Regions from separate parts of the Cohnella sp. LGH genome, predicted to be linked through region 1. Evidence: riboswitches for the same ligand, from Rfam matches in the RefSeq annotation. Region 1 holds a riboswitch; each other region holds the start of a gene.
The links. A riboswitch is a leader RNA that binds a small molecule or an ion and turns the genes downstream of it on or off. The one in region 1 is predicted to bind cyclic di-AMP.
Positions count from the first base shown of each region.

Region 2: another riboswitch for cyclic di-AMP. It lies ahead of J4772_RS02835 (C40 family peptidase); the one in region 1 lies ahead of J4772_RS20090 (TrkH family potassium uptake protein).
Region 3: another riboswitch for cyclic di-AMP. It lies ahead of J4772_RS13535 (HAD family hydrolase); the one in region 1 lies ahead of J4772_RS20090 (TrkH family potassium uptake protein).
Region 4: another riboswitch for cyclic di-AMP. It lies ahead of J4772_RS15140 (KamA family radical SAM protein); the one in region 1 lies ahead of J4772_RS20090 (TrkH family potassium uptake protein).

Region 1 covers NZ_CP072117.1:4,669,759-4,674,069, reverse strand. The annotation lists gene J4772_RS20100 (sensor histidine kinase) at 1-279, shown strand, start outside; gene J4772_RS20095 (CPBP family intramembrane glutamic endopeptidase) at 239-1,939, opposite strand; cyclic di-AMP (ydaO/yuaA leader) riboswitch at 2,190-2,370, shown strand; gene J4772_RS20090 (TrkH family potassium uptake protein) at 2,437-3,786, shown strand; gene J4772_RS20085 (TrkH family potassium uptake protein) at 3,801-4,311, shown strand, end outside.
Region 2 covers NZ_CP072117.1:712,337-716,647, forward strand. The annotation lists gene J4772_RS02830 (glycosyl hydrolase family 28-related protein) at 1-1,522, shown strand, start outside; gene J4772_RS02835 (C40 family peptidase) at 1,588-2,082, opposite strand; cyclic di-AMP (ydaO/yuaA leader) riboswitch at 2,087-2,226, opposite strand; gene J4772_RS02840 (hypothetical protein) at 2,443-3,258, opposite strand; gene J4772_RS02845 (M1 family metallopeptidase) at 3,275-4,311, opposite strand, start outside.
Region 3 covers NZ_CP072117.1:3,185,263-3,189,573, forward strand. The annotation lists gene J4772_RS13525 (response regulator) at 1-236, opposite strand, end outside; gene J4772_RS13530 (ATP-binding protein) at 229-1,788, opposite strand; cyclic di-AMP (ydaO/yuaA leader) riboswitch at 2,168-2,332, shown strand; gene J4772_RS13535 (HAD family hydrolase) at 2,457-2,861, shown strand; gene kdpF (K(+)-transporting ATPase subunit F) at 2,988-3,065, shown strand; gene kdpA (potassium-transporting ATPase subunit KdpA) at 3,110-4,311, shown strand, end outside.
Region 4 covers NZ_CP072117.1:3,560,112-3,564,422, forward strand. The annotation lists gene J4772_RS15135 (outer membrane protein assembly factor BamB family protein) at 1-1,263, opposite strand, end outside; gene J4772_RS15140 (KamA family radical SAM protein) at 1,476-2,660, opposite strand; cyclic di-AMP (ydaO/yuaA leader) riboswitch at 2,840-2,978, opposite strand; gene J4772_RS15145 (AI-2E family transporter) at 3,100-4,296, shown strand.

The DNA of each region.
Region 1 (4,311 bases):
ACCATCGCCGTTTCGTTGACGCAAACGGCAGGGAGGGCCGTCATCTCCGTCGAGAACGAGGGAGAGCCGATTACGAAGGAGCAGGAGGCGCGGTTGTTCGAACGATTTTACAAAACGGACGAATCAAGAACGAACCGCAGCGGCATTCCGGGCGGCGCCGGATTGGGGCTGGCGATCGTGCGCGGCATCGCCGAGCTTCACGGCGGCCGCGCGACGGTCGTGCACGAGAACGGACGCTTCAGGTTTTCGGTCGAATTGCCCCATGAAGCCGCCAAATAACGATGCCGACGAGGCCGGGGAAGATTAAGCTGAATACGCCTCCGGCGAAATCGCCCGGCAAGCCGTCGAACATCATCTGCATTCCCATTAAAATCGCATCAAGCGTCACATGGGCGAAAATGACGGTCATCAAGCCAAAGCGAAGCATAAACCAGCCGAACAGGAAGGAAAGCAGCACAAGCTCGATAACGCGCGTGTAAACCGGATAAACCGCATAGCCGACGTGACCCAGCGCCCAGAACAATCCCGGCGGCACGATGGCGAGCGTCGTCAGAACGACTACCGTTCTTTTCGAAGGCTCGCGGCCCTTCAGCTTACGCGCGAGACCGACGAACCAGCTGCGAAAAACGCCGATCCCGAACAGCCGGCTCTGCAGTTCCTCCGAGATGCCCGCGCACCAAGCCATCAGCGGCAGCAGCAGAGGAATGGTCATATTGTACATCGATTGCGTCGCATCGCTCGAAGCGAAAGCTCCTAAGCTTTTTTCCAACAGAAGCAGAATGACGGATTGGGCGCCCAGTAAAATAAAGGCGAGGAAATAGCCTTCTTTCATGCTCTTCAGCACGGCTTCCCCGTATCCGGATTCTCGCCATCTCGGCCAGAGCGTCCGGCCCATCGATTTCCACAGGCCATCGCCGCCCACAGCCGAGAAATAAGTAAGCAGCGCCATTGCCGCATAGGTAACGAGGCTGACCGTCACACTGACAGTATCCCCCCCGCGGATTCCCGCCTCCCACGTTCCCGCTCTCAGGCCCGGAATCATATTATAGGTCAGTCCCGCATACAGCGCGAAAAAGACGAGCGCCAGAAAAATGCCTCGGCGGTAGGAAGAGTGTCCTCCGTGGGTACCCGTATAGATAATCGCCAGAATGAACAGCAGCACTTGGGGCAAAATGAAGCCGAATACGGACAGCATAGAGGCCCATTGCTCCTGATTGTCCATATAATCGATAAACGATTTCGGCAGCTCGACCCGGTAAGCGACTGTGCCGCCCTGCCAGCTTGCGGAGGGGGTTGAACCGACGGTAGAAGGAGAGTCGACTTGAAGCAGCAGCTTCGCTTCTCCAATGTTGTCTTGCCGGGAAGCGTACTCGAAGCCGCCGCTGGCGAGACGAACGCCAGTCCATTCCCAATCGCCTGAACGAATGCCGAATGAGGAGGCGTATTGAAGCGCGTTGGCCGCTTGATCGGCCGTCGCCTTCTCCTCCGATGCCGGTCCGTCTCCATCGCGGCCGGAGGACTCTTCGACATGACGCCAAGCGACCAGATCGCCTGATTCCATATGGAGCGAGACGGCCAAAGAGCCCGGCGTGCCGTTCACGTACAGCTCCACGACGTAGACGTCGGTCGGAGTCGCTGCGGCCCACAGCTTATCGTATTCGCCCGTCAACGCTTGCTTGGACAAGTAGCCGTTCGTCCGGCTATCGGTCATATGCGTTACCGTCGTTTTGTTAATATCCGAGGCTGCCACGCCGAATTTGTCGGCGGCCCAAACGATCGCCCGCTGCTCCACTTCGGCTCTTGTCAGCACGGTGGAAGTATTCATGGAGAACAATTGCCCCGATATGGGGAACACTTGTATCAGTAAAAAAAACGCTAGCCCGATCGCGGCCGTCCAAACCCAACGTTTGTCCAGCGGAAGCGGTCGATTTTCGATCATACGGCTTCTCTCCTCGCCTGCAAAAATTTCAAGTAAACGGATACAGTGGCTTCGCGCTTCGCTTCACCGTTTTTTTCATTAAGTATCTCGCATTTTCAGCGAAAATGAAAGCAAACGAAGCGATAATGACTGTCCGATGCCAAATCCCCCGGAGAATTATGCATACAACCGCTTAAACGAGCCGGATTGCCCCCTTTTTGACGTTGTTCCTCCGCGGGGTAAGGACTATAATTCGATGGTACGTCTTTTTACGATAGAACGGCCGAGTTTCTGCTTGCAGAAAACGGGGGAACCAACGGATGGCGTGTACAACCACTATTGTATTCGAACATCCCGGGGTGAATTCCATCGCGATCGACGCGGAAGGATAGGGCAGCCTGTTCGAGCCCGAACCCGACAGCTAACCTCGTAGGCGTTATACGAACAGGAATCGCGTGCAGTGTAGGCACTGGGGTTCCAGTGCTTTTTTTGTTTGCGTAAAAAAGCAGTCGAGGTGGATGAATTTGTTCAAAAAAGCAGCGAGATGGCTATATGCCTCTCCTCCGAGAATTTTGCTGCTCGGATTTTCTTTCATTATATTGACGGGAACCGTACTGCTAATGCTGCCCGTCGCATCGGCGAGCCGGGAGCCGACTTCCTTCGTGGACGCTTTGTTCACCGCAACCTCGGCAGCATGCGTGACCGGCCTTGTGCTGTTTGATACGGGCTCCTATTTCTCGACGTTCGGCCACTGGGTCATCTTGCTGCTGATTCAGATTGGCGGTATCGGCTTTATGACGATGGCGACGTTGTTTGCGCTCATGTTGCGCAGGCGGATTTCCCTTAAGGAAAGGCTGATATTGCAGGAATCGCTGAACCAAGGCAGCATAGAGGGACTTGTCCGACTCGTGCGCAAAGTCATTTTCTACGCATTGGCGCTGGAACTGGTCGGAGCTTTGTTGTACACAATCCGCTTCTCAATCGATATGCCGCTTGGCCGGGCGCTCTATCATGGCGTATTTCATGCGATTTCTATTTTCAACAATGCGGGCTTCGATTTGTCCGGGGATTTCAGCAGCTTCTCGAAGTACGCTTCGGACGTTTACATGAATTTTGTTTCGATGCTGCTGATCATTTTGGGGGGCTTCGGCTTTATCGTGCTTGCCGATTTGTTCGAGGTTCGGAAAAAGAAGAAATTTTCGCTGCACACGAAAGTCGTACTCAGCGTTTCGGCGGCTCTGATCGTGATAGGTGCTTTGATTATTCTGATTTTCGAATTTACGAATACTCGCTCAATCGCTGAGGATAGCTTTGGGCAGAAAGTGTTAAGCTCGCTATTTCACTCAGTTACGACTCGTTCCGGAGGAGTAACGACGGAAAGTATTTCCGACTTTCGTCAAGCGACGCAATTTTTTATTATCATTTTGATGTTTATCGGGGCTTCGCCGGGTTCCACTGGCGGAGGCATTAAGACTACGACGTTTGCAGTTCTCGTGGGCGCGGTATTAGCAATGATTCGCGGCAAAGAAGACGTGGTGCTGTTCCGGCTTCGCCTTGCTCAGGAGAGGGTATACAAAGCGGTCACAGTTACGCTTTTTTGTATCGGCATCGTTATGCTTGGAACGATGATTCTGGCAACGACTGAGGATGCAAGCTTCCTGAAAATTTTGTTCGAAGCCACATCGGCCTTCGGTACAGTCGGATTATCGATGGGACTGACTGAAAACCTAACGCTGGCAGGAAAGCTGACCATTACTCTCTTAATGTTCATGGGACGATTGGGGCCGCTTACGCTTACCTATGCTCTGGGACCCAGATCCGGGAGACAGCTATACCGCTATGCCGAAGGCAAAATTATTATTGGTTAACAGGGGGGATCTGATTGCGTACAGCATTCGGAAAGCTGATCGCCAGTCCCCCAAGAATTCTTGTTCTGGGGTTTGCGGGGATTGTAATGCTCGGTTCGCTGCTTTTGATGATGCCGTTTGCACATGTATCCGAGCGAACTCCTTCGTTTATCGACGCTTTGTTTACCGCGACCTCCGCAACCTGCGTCACAGGTCTTGTCGTGGTCGACACGGGGACGTATTGGACACTGGGCGGGCAATGGATCATTCTCGGTTTGATCCAACTGGGAGGACTCGGGTTTATGACCATGTCCACCTTATTCGCCATTGTACTCAAAAGAAAAATTTCGTTGAAGGAAAGGCTGATTTTACGTGAAGCCTTTAACCAGACGAGCATTGAGGGGATCATTCGTCTCGTCCGCAAGGTTTGGTTTTATGCGTTATCGATCGAGTTGGTAGGGGCCCTTTTGCTCTCGTTTAGATTTTTGCAAGATATGCCTCCTGGCGAGGCAATCTACAAGGGGGTCTTCCACGCGATATCGTTTT
Region 2 (4,311 bases), 4.0 Mb from region 1:
AAAATCCGCATCGACGGGGACAGTATCCGGCTTTAACTTCAGCGGCGGACATGATGTACTATGGCGAAGCTCGGACGTAGCGGCCGGGGATGCTCAGATTGTCGACCGCGGCCAATACCGGGTAGCGAGGCTGACCTTCACGACGGGCGCGGCCGACGATTATGCGTTGACCTGGGGCATTCGCAAGGGAGGCGGGATCGCCATCGACGATATTTCTGTCGCTCGCGGCAGCGTTCCGATTCCAACCTCCGGAGAGTACCGGATCGGCTATGCTAACGTGGCGGATTATGGAGCGATCCCGGACGATGGAATGGACGACACTGCGGCGTTCAAACAAGCGATCGCCACCGGGAAGAGTGTCTTCGTACCTGCGGGAACCTATCATATTAAAGAGACGCTGCAGATTCAGAATCAGAACTTCGTCGGCTCGGGCATGTTCGTCTCCCGACTTATCGCCTCTAACGCCAATCCGAAGGCTCCGATTCTGAAGGCGGGAAGAACATCGGTCGTTGCGGACCTTGCTTTAGGTTTCGACAGCGGCTTGATCACGAATCAAGAAGCGATGGGCGACCGCGTCGGCATCTACACGGCGGCGCAATGGTCGCTGCAACGGGGCTCGACGGTTCGCAACGTCAGGATCGAGAATGTGGGAACGGCCATCTACAGCCCGAACGGGGAAGGGGCCGAGTCGTTCTCGGTCACTTACGATACATTGGAAATCGAGAACTTCTCGTATCGGGGAATCGATTTCCGTTCGACGATCCGTACGGGCAACGTGTTCAATAACATTTATTTGAAGTCGGATCGTCCGAACGTCGACGTTCCCTTCGCCTTGACCGGAGAAGAGAGCGAGACGGTCATCAATCAGTTGAACGTTGAGCATACGAAGGTCAACACAGCTGTACTGTTGGAAGGCGTCTATGCTTTGGCGGCTTCGACATTCCATATCGAAGGAGTCACCTTGCGAAATGCGAATACGGGATACGTTACGGTCAATAACAGCTCCGGTTCAATCGAAAGCCTCTCGGTCTACTATTCCCCGATTGAGAAGAGCGGCGTGAGCATCGTCCGGGTCGGCAACAATCGTTACGGAACGGGCATGTCGTCCTTCGAGCCGGAGTCCGTCGGGTATTTGCGGATCGGAACGTTGCATGTCAAAGGACTGAACGACCCCAACGCTCAATTGCATGGAGCGAAGACAGGAGGCCTCGCCCGCGCGGATGCGGCCGGGTTCGTCTTCTTCGACAGAGCGGCGAACGCCCTGGGCGAGTATTCGGTTCAGCTCGACAATTACGTCTGGTATTCGTTCCAGAACGACCGGAACGTCTATACGCAGTTCCCGGTCGATCCTAACGGCCGAATCTCATTTTTGAAGCTCGGAGCGCTTCCGCTTGTCGGGACGACGGCCAAACGTCCGCTCCACCGAATGATCGCTGGGGTTACGACCTATTACGATACGAATTTGCGTCAATTGCTCCTTTGGGACGGTTCGACATGGATTTCGCTGAACGCGGCCCCCTGACGAAAGATAAAAGAAGTACCGCCACCCAGAGGATGGCGGTACTTCTTTTATGCTCGTGTTCAGGATTACTGTTTTGCGACTGCCTCGGCTTCGATTTCCGTTGCGATCTTCTCATAGGTATCATCGCTGAGGAAACGGCGAGCGCCCAGATAACGTTTCGCGTAGTACTTATCGTCGAGAGAGGTAATCGTTACGCCCTTGGAAGCGGCGTGAGCAAACTTGTTCTTGCCGATGTAGATTCCGACGTGAGAGACGCCGCTACCGCTCGTATTGAAGAATACGAGGTCCCCTGCGCGCAATTCATCGTCGGAAATCTTCGAGCTCTTCTCCCAGCCGTACAGATCCCGCGAAGTGCGAGGCAGGTCGATGCCGAGTTGATCGAAGACGTACCCGGTGAAGCCGGAGCAATCGAAGCCCTTCGGGGTCGTTCCTCCGTACTTGTAATCGGTTCCGATCAGCGGCTCGATCGCATTGTCGAGCTTGGAGCTCGCGAATACGCTGCCGACCTGAAAAGCCAAGAGCAGTGCAAGACCAAACAAGAAAACTGACACTTTACGCAAAACCGGCGACTCCTTCCAATGCCTACGAGGTTAGCTTAAGGGTTCGGTAGAAGGTCCCCTATGGCTCCTTTGAAGCAAAGCCAACTCACCCGAAAAGATGGTTCCCCCGTTCCCCGTTTCACGGGAACTCGGCATTTTAAGATTTCTTCAGCTTTATATATTCGGTTATCCTGACGAATTTCCTGCAACTTTTATATTAGAATTCCTTAATCTAGGGACGGACATCGCGTGCGGATATCCTCCTTTCGTCCCAGATTTATCTCGCCGATAATAACGCCAAACCCCGGTCGCGGCCATAATGCGGCGCAACCGGGGGAATGTCCCGGGAGGAATATTGTCGATTGTCGGGACCTGATAAGCTTACGATTTCGCGTCGCCCCATACCTGATGCTGGGAGGCGGCAGTCCACAGCTTGAGCAAGGAGCGCACGAAATGAAAAGCTTGATGCAGCGCCACGGCCAGAAAACCGGACCAGAGCAAGGAGACCGCCCAAGCTGCGGCGGACACGGCCAGACCGATTCCGACCATGATTAACGTGATGCCGAGCAGAGGGAAGGCTCGGCGCAGCGCCAGCCCCAGACTGCTTAACGCTCCTTCTTGCGCAGCCGCTCCGAACTGCATGAACAGACAGAACAGGTGAACGACTAAGCCGTATAGCAGCCAGCAGGCCGCGTAAGGGAGCAGTTCCAGCAGCCAATCCGTCAAGGAGGGCTCTGCAAAAAACCGGCTTTTGGCCATCGGCAGCAGCCATGCGGCAGGAAGAGCCACGAGCGCGCTTTCCATCCAATAGAGCAGGGTTACCGGCTTCCATGCTCTGCGAACTCCCGATAGTACCCGCGTTCCTTCCTCCTCGGCGGAGTGACGGAAGGAGTAGAACAGACCGGCATTGATCAGAGGGGTCAGCACCATTCTCAGGAGAAGCAGCCCGCCAAGCAGCCATAGCGTATCGTCGATGAGGTCGGTCTTCAGCAGGCGGAACTGGGCTTCGATCAGAAACAGGTGTGCGGCGTCGGAGTTCGGATGTTCGTCCGGATAACGCGCGATTACGGGCGTTACGATTGAATCGACGAACCGATACAGGAAAAATCCCCAGAGCAAGCGGTACAGGAACAGGAGAACCAATACATATTTATGCCGGACGGTCATGTCCCATCCCATTTTTAGTCGTTTGCGCATTTTCTTCCTTTCCCCCCTACCAAGCCAAAGCTCCGAACAAGCCTTCTATGATTTGGGCGATGCCGGCTGTATATCGGGTACGCTGCTGCGGCGGAACCTCGGCTTTGAGATAATTGTTGATTTTGCGATTGTCGAGCACGATATGATTGCCGGGATCGATCGCCGCATAGAGCAGCGGGGAGGCCGATTCCAGCTTAAGCTGCACATGGGTCTGAACGCCGTCCCATATTTTGCGCATCGAATGGCCGTCCTGGAATTGCAACCATACCGACACGGGCTCGGGGCTGCCTCCGCTGCGCCGGAGCAGGACGATGCTTTCGTAGCCGTTGTCCGTCTGTCTTGTCTGGATCGCTTCCACCGAGAAATCCGCCATTTCTCCTTTTTGCACATACGCCCTGAAGAAGTCGTCCCACTTTTCTTTCGTAACCGTCTCTACGACTTTCTGGAAGTCCTGAAACGAGGGGTGCTTGAACTTGTGCTTCTGGAAGTAGGTGCGCATAATCTTGCTCATCGTTTTGTCTCCCACTTGACGCTCCAGCGCGGAGAGTACGAGCTTGCCTCTCATGTAGACGTTCTCGGCGTATCTGTCGGAGGAACTGAACTTCCAGGAAGAGAGGTTCAGCGGCTCGGGATGAGTCATATAGCTGGCTTCGACCGGAAGGTTGGGCAGCACTCCGTAAATGCTGGACATCAGCTTATCCTCGGTATAGGACGTAAAGCCTTCGTCCAGCCAAGCCTCCTCGAATTCGTTGGAGGCCACAAGCCCGTACCAGTACTGATGCGCAATCTCATGGACCAGAGTTCGCTCCAACTCGTAGCCGGGATTGTCGTCTTGTGCGGCCGCTCCGGTAACGAGAGTGGGATATTCCATCCCGCCGGCGCCGTTGCCGCTTGCCGGAGGAATGACAACGGAGAGCGTGGAGTAGGGATATTCTCCGTACCATTGACCCAGCTTGGCCAACGCAGACTTGGCGGCATGCATGTAACGATCCTTCAAATGCTGATGAAGAGGGTCTAGATAAAGCTTGATCCGCACACCGGGAATGCCGGGCG
Region 3 (4,311 bases), 1.5 Mb from region 1:
ACGGGAACGCTCGACCAATCCCGAATGCGCTCCAGTACCTCCATGCCGGAGAGATCCGGCAATCCGAGATCGAGGATGATCAAATCCGGATGAATTAAGGACGCTTGTAGCACGCCTTCTTCTCCGGTAGACGCTTCGTGAATCGCAAATTGATGAGCTTGTAAGGTCACTTTAAGCAGCTTCCGAATTTGAGGCTCGTCATCGACGATCAAAATACGTGCTCCGTTCTCATTCATGTTTTTCGCTCTCCGTTTCCTCAGGCATTGCATACATTCCGTTTGGGTCGAGTAAAGGAAGCGTAATTGTCATTACGGTCCCTGTTGGTTCATTGCGACGGCCCGTAATCGATCCATTGTGGAGCTCAACGATTCCTTTGCAAATCGCCAATCCCAATCCTGTACCAGTCACTTGTTTGGTCGCATCGGCGCGATAAAATTTTTCGAACATCCGCATGTATTCCTCATCAGAGAGCCTGATCCCCTGATCGGATATGGAGATCAAAAGGGCATTGTTTTCCGACGATACCTCTATGTCGATATCACTGTAATCCGGACTATATTTAATCGCATTACTGACTATATTGACCAATACTTGCTCAAGAAGCACTTCATCGCCTAACACCATAGGGGTATTGGGCGGAAGCTGTACCCGCAGCCGCCGATGCTGCTGAAAATCTTTAACTTGCGCAAGCGTAACGCCGATCAGATCCTCCATGTCGCACCAATTTTTTCTAAGACGCAACATACCGCTTTCCAATTGCACCATGCTGAGAAGGTTGATTACGAGTCGGTTCATACGAAGCGCGCCATCCCGAATGGTGATGAGCAGTTCCATCCGGTCCTCCGAAGTAAAAAGGTTGTCTCCCGCGATCAGACCGGTTGACGAGCCGATTATGGCTGCTAGCGGGGTTCGCAGTTCATGAGAAACGGAATCCAGAATAGCTGTACGAAGTCGTTCCGATTCAGCCGACAAATGAGCGATTTTCGCCTCTTCAGCCAACTTCACGCGAGCGATGGCGCTGGCCGCCAATCCGCCTATCGCTTCCATCATTTGCTGCTGTTCGGTCGTGAATCCTTTAGTCCAATCTCTCATATTAAGCGCCAGAACGCCATATACGCGGTCTTCGGTTCTCAACGGGAGGTAATAGCCTGGAGCATCTCTTAAAGTGTTGGACCCGTATCCGGCTGCTTCGCCGTCATCGAACGCCAGCTTCGCAATTACCTGCTCTGCTTTACTCTGCCCCCAATCGCTAAGAGAATCGGAACGGTGGGTCAGCACCAGATTGTTCCGATCATCCGGCAAGTAAATCGCAATTTCCGTGCCAATGGTCTGAGAGACATGGAGGGAGACATTATCCAGCAAAGCGTGGATGTCCGTAATGGCGCTCATCTGCTTGCTCAGCGCATAGAGCGAAGCAGTGTGCGCCTCTTTCTGTTTGGAATAAAGCAGCTGCTGCTTCAGCCTTGCCGCAAGACTGGAGGTCAACGCGGCAACGGCCAAAAAAACGCAAAATGAAATGAGATAACGCAAGTCTGCCACGGTGAAGCTCAGCTTTGGCGGAATGAAGAAAAAATCGAGCGCCAGAACAGCCGCGATTGCCGTATAGATTGCCGGACGTAACCCCCAATACACGGCACTGACGAGCACAGGAAATAAATAGATCAGCGCTATATTGACCAAATCGATCGCAAGTACGAGCGGGTGCAAGGCCACTGTCATGAGGGCGATCAGCAGCGTGATGCTTGCATAAGACCACCACGACCTCCATAAAGCTCGAATAATTCGCACGACTTCCCCCGTCCCCCCGTCCATATTCCAGTATTCTGCTCTATTAGATTACTGTAAAAAAGGGATAAAATAAACCGTTTAGAGGTGTAAAAATACTATAAAAATGGATGTAAAACTGCACAATAAAGAGAATACACGAGATAATCGAAGATTATTTCCATATAAATCGTTGTAACCAATGAATTTTACCGAAATCCATTCATTTTGAACCGTGCGCTGCTTTACAGGTTTTATGGCTAGGAGTACGATACGGCCATGATGCGTGGAGCTCCACACAGAAATTGCTTCTTCGGAGAGGATGATGAAGCTTGTAAGCCCAGTCGCGACGCAGAGAGCGATCAGTTGCGTTTTAATTATGCCATTTTATGAAAAGTATTTTCAAATTTAGACGCTGAATCCTTAAACGAAAAGGATCGGGGGAACCGACAGGATCCGAAATCGGCTCCATGGGGTGAATCGTTCGGCACTTAACCGTTCCGAGCGTAGGGCGACTCTCACGCCCGAATCCGGCAGCTAACCTCGTAAGCGTATCGGGAGAGGCAACACTTTTCGCGAGCCGACATCAGACTAGCGTTTTGGTCGAAGAAGCCGCGGGCAAAGGTTCCTCTGTGCCCAAAGCTTCTTTTTTGTTGCCTTCTTCCGATATCCGGGAAGGAGGAACCGAACCTATGGAACAACGTCATATCCTGATTGCCGCACCGAACGAGGCGGGTAAAAGATTTATCAAGCTCCTTCGAATTCATCGGATTCCAGTAGCGGTGCTGACGAATAACGGCAGGGAAGAGAGGGAGCTAAGAGGCCTTGGAGTAGACTGTATACTCCGCGTAGACACCGTCTCAATTAAGGAAAATTCTGTACCTTCGTTCCCGATCGGTCGTGTATTCATTTTCGAATCAAGTTTACCGCTAAGTTGTCAGTACTTGCTGCTGCTCGCCAATTGGTCTTGTAAGGCGATTACGGTCGTAACCGGCGCATCGCATCCCGAAGTGATTTACAGAAAGCTAGGCGCTTCTTATATCGTGCATACGCAAGCCAACGATGTCGGATTTTTGCTCGGAAGTTGGACGGATTAATCGTAAAGGACGTGTAGAGATGATGGATCTATGGATGATTTTAACCTTGGTCGCTTCCTTCGCCCTAGTCGCCGGGTTTATCGTCTGGTGCGACAGATCGATCGACGAAACGGAAGGGGAAAGCTCATGACAATCGTATTGATTTTTACGGGAGCGTTGTTCATTTATCTCGTTTATGCACTGCTTCACCCTGACAAATTTTAGAGGGACTTCGCACGCAGTCGATCGAGCCACAAGGAGGAACGGCTATGGATATTTTGCAAATTGTCGTTGTGATCGGCATTCTGATGCTGATCGCGAAACCGCTCGGGAACTACATGTACCATGTGTTCTCGAACGAATCCAACCGTACGGACAAAGTGTTTGGTCCGTTTGAAAAACTGATTTTTAGGATCATTGGGCTAAATAATAGAGTCGGAATGAGCTGGAAAAAATATGCGCTCAGCTTCGTTTTGACCAATATGGTTTTGGTTGCCTTATGTTACGCGATGCTTCGCGTGCAGACCGGACTGCCGTTAAACCCGAACGACATCGGCAATATGGAGCCGACGCTCGTGATAAATACGATCATCAGCTTTATGACCAATACGAATCTTCAGCACTACAGCGGCGAAACCGGTTTGACCTATTTCTCGCAAATGGCGGTCATCATGATGATGATGTTTACATCGGCGGCCACCGGTTTGTCAGTGGCAGTCGCTTTCGTCAGAGGGATCACCAGCAAAGGGAACACGCTCGGTAATTTCTTCGAGGATTTCGTCAAAGCCCATACCCGGATCTTCTTCCCATTAGCGATCATCGTTACTTTGGCATTGGTTGCGCTGCAAGTGCCGCAAACCTTGGACCCGACCTTGTCATTAACGACTCTGGAGGGCTCGGTTCAGCAAATTGCGATCGGTCCGGTCGCCTCGCTTGAGTCGATCAAACATTTAGGCACCAATGGAGGCGGTTTTTTCGGAGCGAACTCCTCGCATCCGTTCGAGAATCCGAACGGGTTGACGAACGTCATCGAAATGATTTCGATGTGGTCGCTCTCTGCCGGTCTTCCATTCATGTACGGCAGATTCGCCAAAAGTAAAAAGCAGGGCTGGGTTATTTTTTCGGCGATGATGATTTTGTTCCTCGTATTCCTGACGATCGCTTATACGGCCGAGAAAAGCGGCAATCCGGCCCTGAATGCACTGGGCATCGACGCTTCGCAGGGTAGCATGGAAGGAAAGGAAGTACGCTTCGGCATCGCCCAATCCGCCTTGTTCACAACCGTTACGACGGCGGCGACAACGGGAACGGTCAACAACATGCACGATACGCTGACGCCGCTTGGCGGTCTTGTGCCCCTTGCCGAAATGATGCTAAACGTCGTGTTCGGAGGCAAAGGTGTCGGATTGATCAATATGCTGATGTACGCGATTCTCGCCGTCTTCATCTGCGGCTTGATGGTCGGGCGTAC
Region 4 (4,311 bases), 1.1 Mb from region 1:
GAGCCGCCAAGTCTCCTTGCCTGTCTTTTTGTCCAAGGCGACCATCAGCCCCTCCCCAAGCTTGCCGTAGCGGGCGATCGTGAACACGACGAGATCGGAAATATTCCCCTTGCCGACGACCGGCGTCGCCAGTACGCCGCCGTTGACGGGATGATCTCCGCCGACGACGGACAAACATTCGTATTTCATCTGCCAGACGACCTGGCCGGTTAGCCCGTTGATTTTGCGCAAATAGGCGTAGCCCTTTCTTCCCTGCTTGTCGACTTCCGTTCCGGTGTACAAGTACGGAATTCCGTCCTCGGCTTCCACAACGATCGTCGCATCCGTATCGTCGAGCGCCGGGAGCGCCCATACCGCCTCGTTCGTCCGAACGTTCACCGCCAGCACGCTTCCCCCGTTATCGGCAAAATAAACGAGGTCGCCGAACGCCGCCAGCGAATTCTCGATGCCCTGATAATTGTTGCCGCTTATACGATAGCGGAATTTGCTCACGACCGGCTTGATCGAAAGCGTCTTCCGCTGCGGATCGAAAGCCGTATTCAGCTTGACGCGGTACAACAGCCCGTTCTCCCCGCCTACGGTAAGCGTATCGTCATAGCGGTTGAACAGAGCGGAGCCGTCGAACGCCCCCCACCGCCGATAAGCGAAGGAATCGATGCCGTTAACGCGCAGCAGCCGCTTCTGGTCGATCAGGCTATACAGGTTAAATCCGATCGTTCCGTTCTCGGGGATTCCCTCTCCGACGTACAGCAGCGGATACCCGCGCGCATCTACGGACACGCTGCCTTTAATCGGGTTGCCGACCCGGATCGGACTTCTCGTCTCCTCGCCTGTTTCCAGCTCCAGAAAATAGACGTATCCGTCCAAAGAGGCATAGATGACCTCGGTAAAATTCGGCTTGGAACGAAACTTCGGCTTAACGTTCATCGACGCGAGCACTTCCGGCTGCCATTGGACGATCGCCGGCTGTCCCGTCCAGCCCGCTCCGCCGCCCCATGAGCTGCTCTTCGTCTTCTTCTCCCAAGCGATTGCGGGGCGATACGTCTGCATCTCAACGGTCCCGTAAGACGGCGCGCTTCTATCGCCTCCGCCCCGAAAACCGAGTACTCCCGCCACTTCGGTATACATCTCGGGAAATGCTTTCGCCTCCGCGGGCTTGCTGCCGCTCCATTGCCCGGACTGAACCCCCTTCGCTTGCGCAATGCCTTGCGCCGCCAGCAAAATGGCAAGCGCGAATAAGACCGTTTTGCTTCCCAACGCCATCCCTATCCATTCCTCCAATATTGGAATGAATAGATTTTACCTTTCTGCCGTCGAGAAGCTTGTCAAACAGTCAACGAGAAATCGCGGAACCTTTGTCGCATCCGGTAGCAATCAAGCGAAGCGCGCGAATAAGAGCCGCCTCGGCAACACGGAGAGCGACATCGTCGCCCTGCGCGTACACTGGAGGCGGCTCCTGTGGAACCCTTATGGCTTTAACTCGGCACTTCCGCCCTCCGCTCGCGCTTGCGCGGAACATCAGGCAATTCGTTCACGGAGACGACTTCCTTCGTCCGTTTCTGCGGCTTTTTCCAATAGCGCTCGCTCCCCGGAAGATCGTCGAACCAGGCCGCGTCGTCGGGACAATCCAGCATCATGAATTTCCCGTAGTTGCCGTCGCGGGATTGATGATATTTCAGATAGGCTTTGCCGTTCTCGATCGCCAAAATTTCGATTTTGCCCGACGTATGGCTCATAGACAGGCGCACTCTCTTGCCTAAACCGGAGGTACGAGCTTTCGCCTTCTCGACGATATCGTACACTCTAGCTAACGGCAGCACGAAATCGTTGTTGCCCGCCACGGGTCGGTTGATGAAAAAATAGTAGGGCGTTACGCCAGCCCAGCTCAGCCGGTCCAGCAACTCGCCGAGCACCTCAGGATCGTCGTTGATGCCTCTAAGCACAGGCGTCTGGTTAACGACGATCGCTCCGGCGTCGTGCAGCGCTTGGAAGCCTCGTACCGCTTCCGGCGTAATTTCGCGAGGATGATTGATATGAGCCATCACGTAGATGCGCTTGTTCGCGTTGGAAAACTCGCGGATCGTCTCCAGAAGCTCCTCGTCCTCGTAAATCCTCATCGGATTAAAGACAGGGATTTTCGAGCCGAGTCGAATGATCTTCACATGTTCGATTTCGCGTAATCTATGCAAAATCGCGCGCAGTTTAGGCGTGGCAAGGATGAGGCTGTCGCCTCCGGTCAGCAGCACGTTGCTAATCTCAGGATGGTTGGCGATATACTGCAGGCCCGGCTCGATGTCCGAGGTCGCTTCCTTGACGTCGTTGCGGAACAGCCGCTTGCGGAAGCAGTAGCGACAGTAGGCTCCGCACACCTCGGAGACAATCAGCAGCGCCGTCGACGAATACTTGTGCTGGCAGCCTTTGACCACGTAGTTCGTATCCTCGTCCGAAGCGTCCCAACGTCCGTATTCCTCCAGCTCCCCTTCATTCGGAATAACGAGCTTGCGAATCGGATCGTGCGGATCGTTCCAATCGATCAGATTCAAGTAATATTCGTTCACGCGAAACACGAACTTGTCGGTAATCTTCTTCAGCTTCTCACGTTGTTCCTCGGGGATGTGAGAGATCTTTCCGATATCGGTGATATACTTTGGCTGCGCCATGCGGCCTTCCTCCTCCATGTATATTCATTCGAATTCGAGAACGAATCCGTTCCAAGCCCCGCGATACCCCCTTTCGTCCGAACGTTAAATAGACCCTGCGCGCAGTAGACCATCCCTACTGCGGACAAGGGTCCGTAAAGACAGAAAAAGACCCTTAACGGGTCAAAAGAATGAGCAACTTATGACCCATCCAGTGCAAACGAGGTTAGCTGTCGGGCTCGGGATAGATGGTTCCCTACATGAGCAATCCATGATTCGCCCCAAAAGATTGGTTCCCCCGCTTTCCGGAAGTTTCCGGAAACTAAGCGTAACTAAACTATAATTTACAGCTGCCCGCCCTGTCAACCCTGAGAAATTTCATCCGTGAAATTCGGCAGCGGACAAATTTGTCGGACGGCTTTCCCGTCGGTTACAATAGAACAAAGAAGGAGGAAGCCCCATGCAGAGCTCTAGCAAACTATCGGAAGGCATTAAAGGACTGATCGACCGGAAATTTGTTCTGTTCCTCGTCGTCATCCTGTTGATTGGCTTGAATATTTTTATTTTGGACAAGATTTCCTATGTTTTTCATCCGCTGACCGTCGTGCTGGAAACCGTATTCCTACCGTTCCTGTTAGCCGGAGTCGCGTACTACCTCCTTAATCCGATCGTCGACTATTTGGAGCATCGCAAAGTAAAACGCCTTTATTCCATCCTTGGGCTGTACCTTGTCATTATTACGGTACTGACGCTCGTAGTTATGAAAGTCGTCCCCCTGCTCAGCGAGCAAATCGCCAGCCTGATCTCCCAGTTCCCGACCTACACGCAGAACGCGCAGGCCAAGTTCGAGGAACTGATTGGAAACAAGTATTTCAACGAGCTGCAAAGCATGATCGGAATTGATACGGCCAAGCTCACGGACGAGTTCTCCTCGCGCGCTTCGACCCTTCTCAGCAACGCTTGGTCGGGAATAGGCGGGTTGGTAGGCCGAATTACCGAGACGGTGCTGGCGATCATCACGGTTCCCTTCGTCCTGTTCTACCTGCTCAAAGACCGCAAGAAACTGGCCCCGTTCGTGCTTGGATTCGTGCCGACTAAGCTCAGAGGCCGCTCCTTCGGCGTCATGCTGGAGATGAACCATCAGATCAGCTCGTACATTCGCGGCCAGATCATCGTCAGCGCTTGTATCGGCGTGCTGCTGTACATCGGCTATCTCATTATCGGACTGGACTACTCCCTTGTGCTCGCCGTTATCGCCGCTTGTACGAGCATCGTCCCTTATTTGGGCCCGGCAATCGCCATCACTCCCGCGCTGATCGTCGCCATGATGACGTCCCCGATCATGCTCGTGAAAATGATCGTGATTTGGACAATCGTGCAATTGATCGAGGGCAAGTTTATCTCTCCGCAAATTATGGGCAAGACGATGCGGGTTCATCCGATTACGATCATCTTCGTCATTATCGCGGCCGGCAACCTGTTCGGCATGATCGGCATCATTCTCGCCGTTCCCGGGTATGCCATTCTAAAGGTGATCAGCACGCATCTGTTCCGCTGGTTTAAGCGTCGCACGGGACTGTATGAGGAAGCCGTTCCTGCCGCTGACGCCTCCCATGACGCGCCAACAGGCGAAGAAACTCCGCAAAACGCAGACTAGGTAACAAAATCAAGG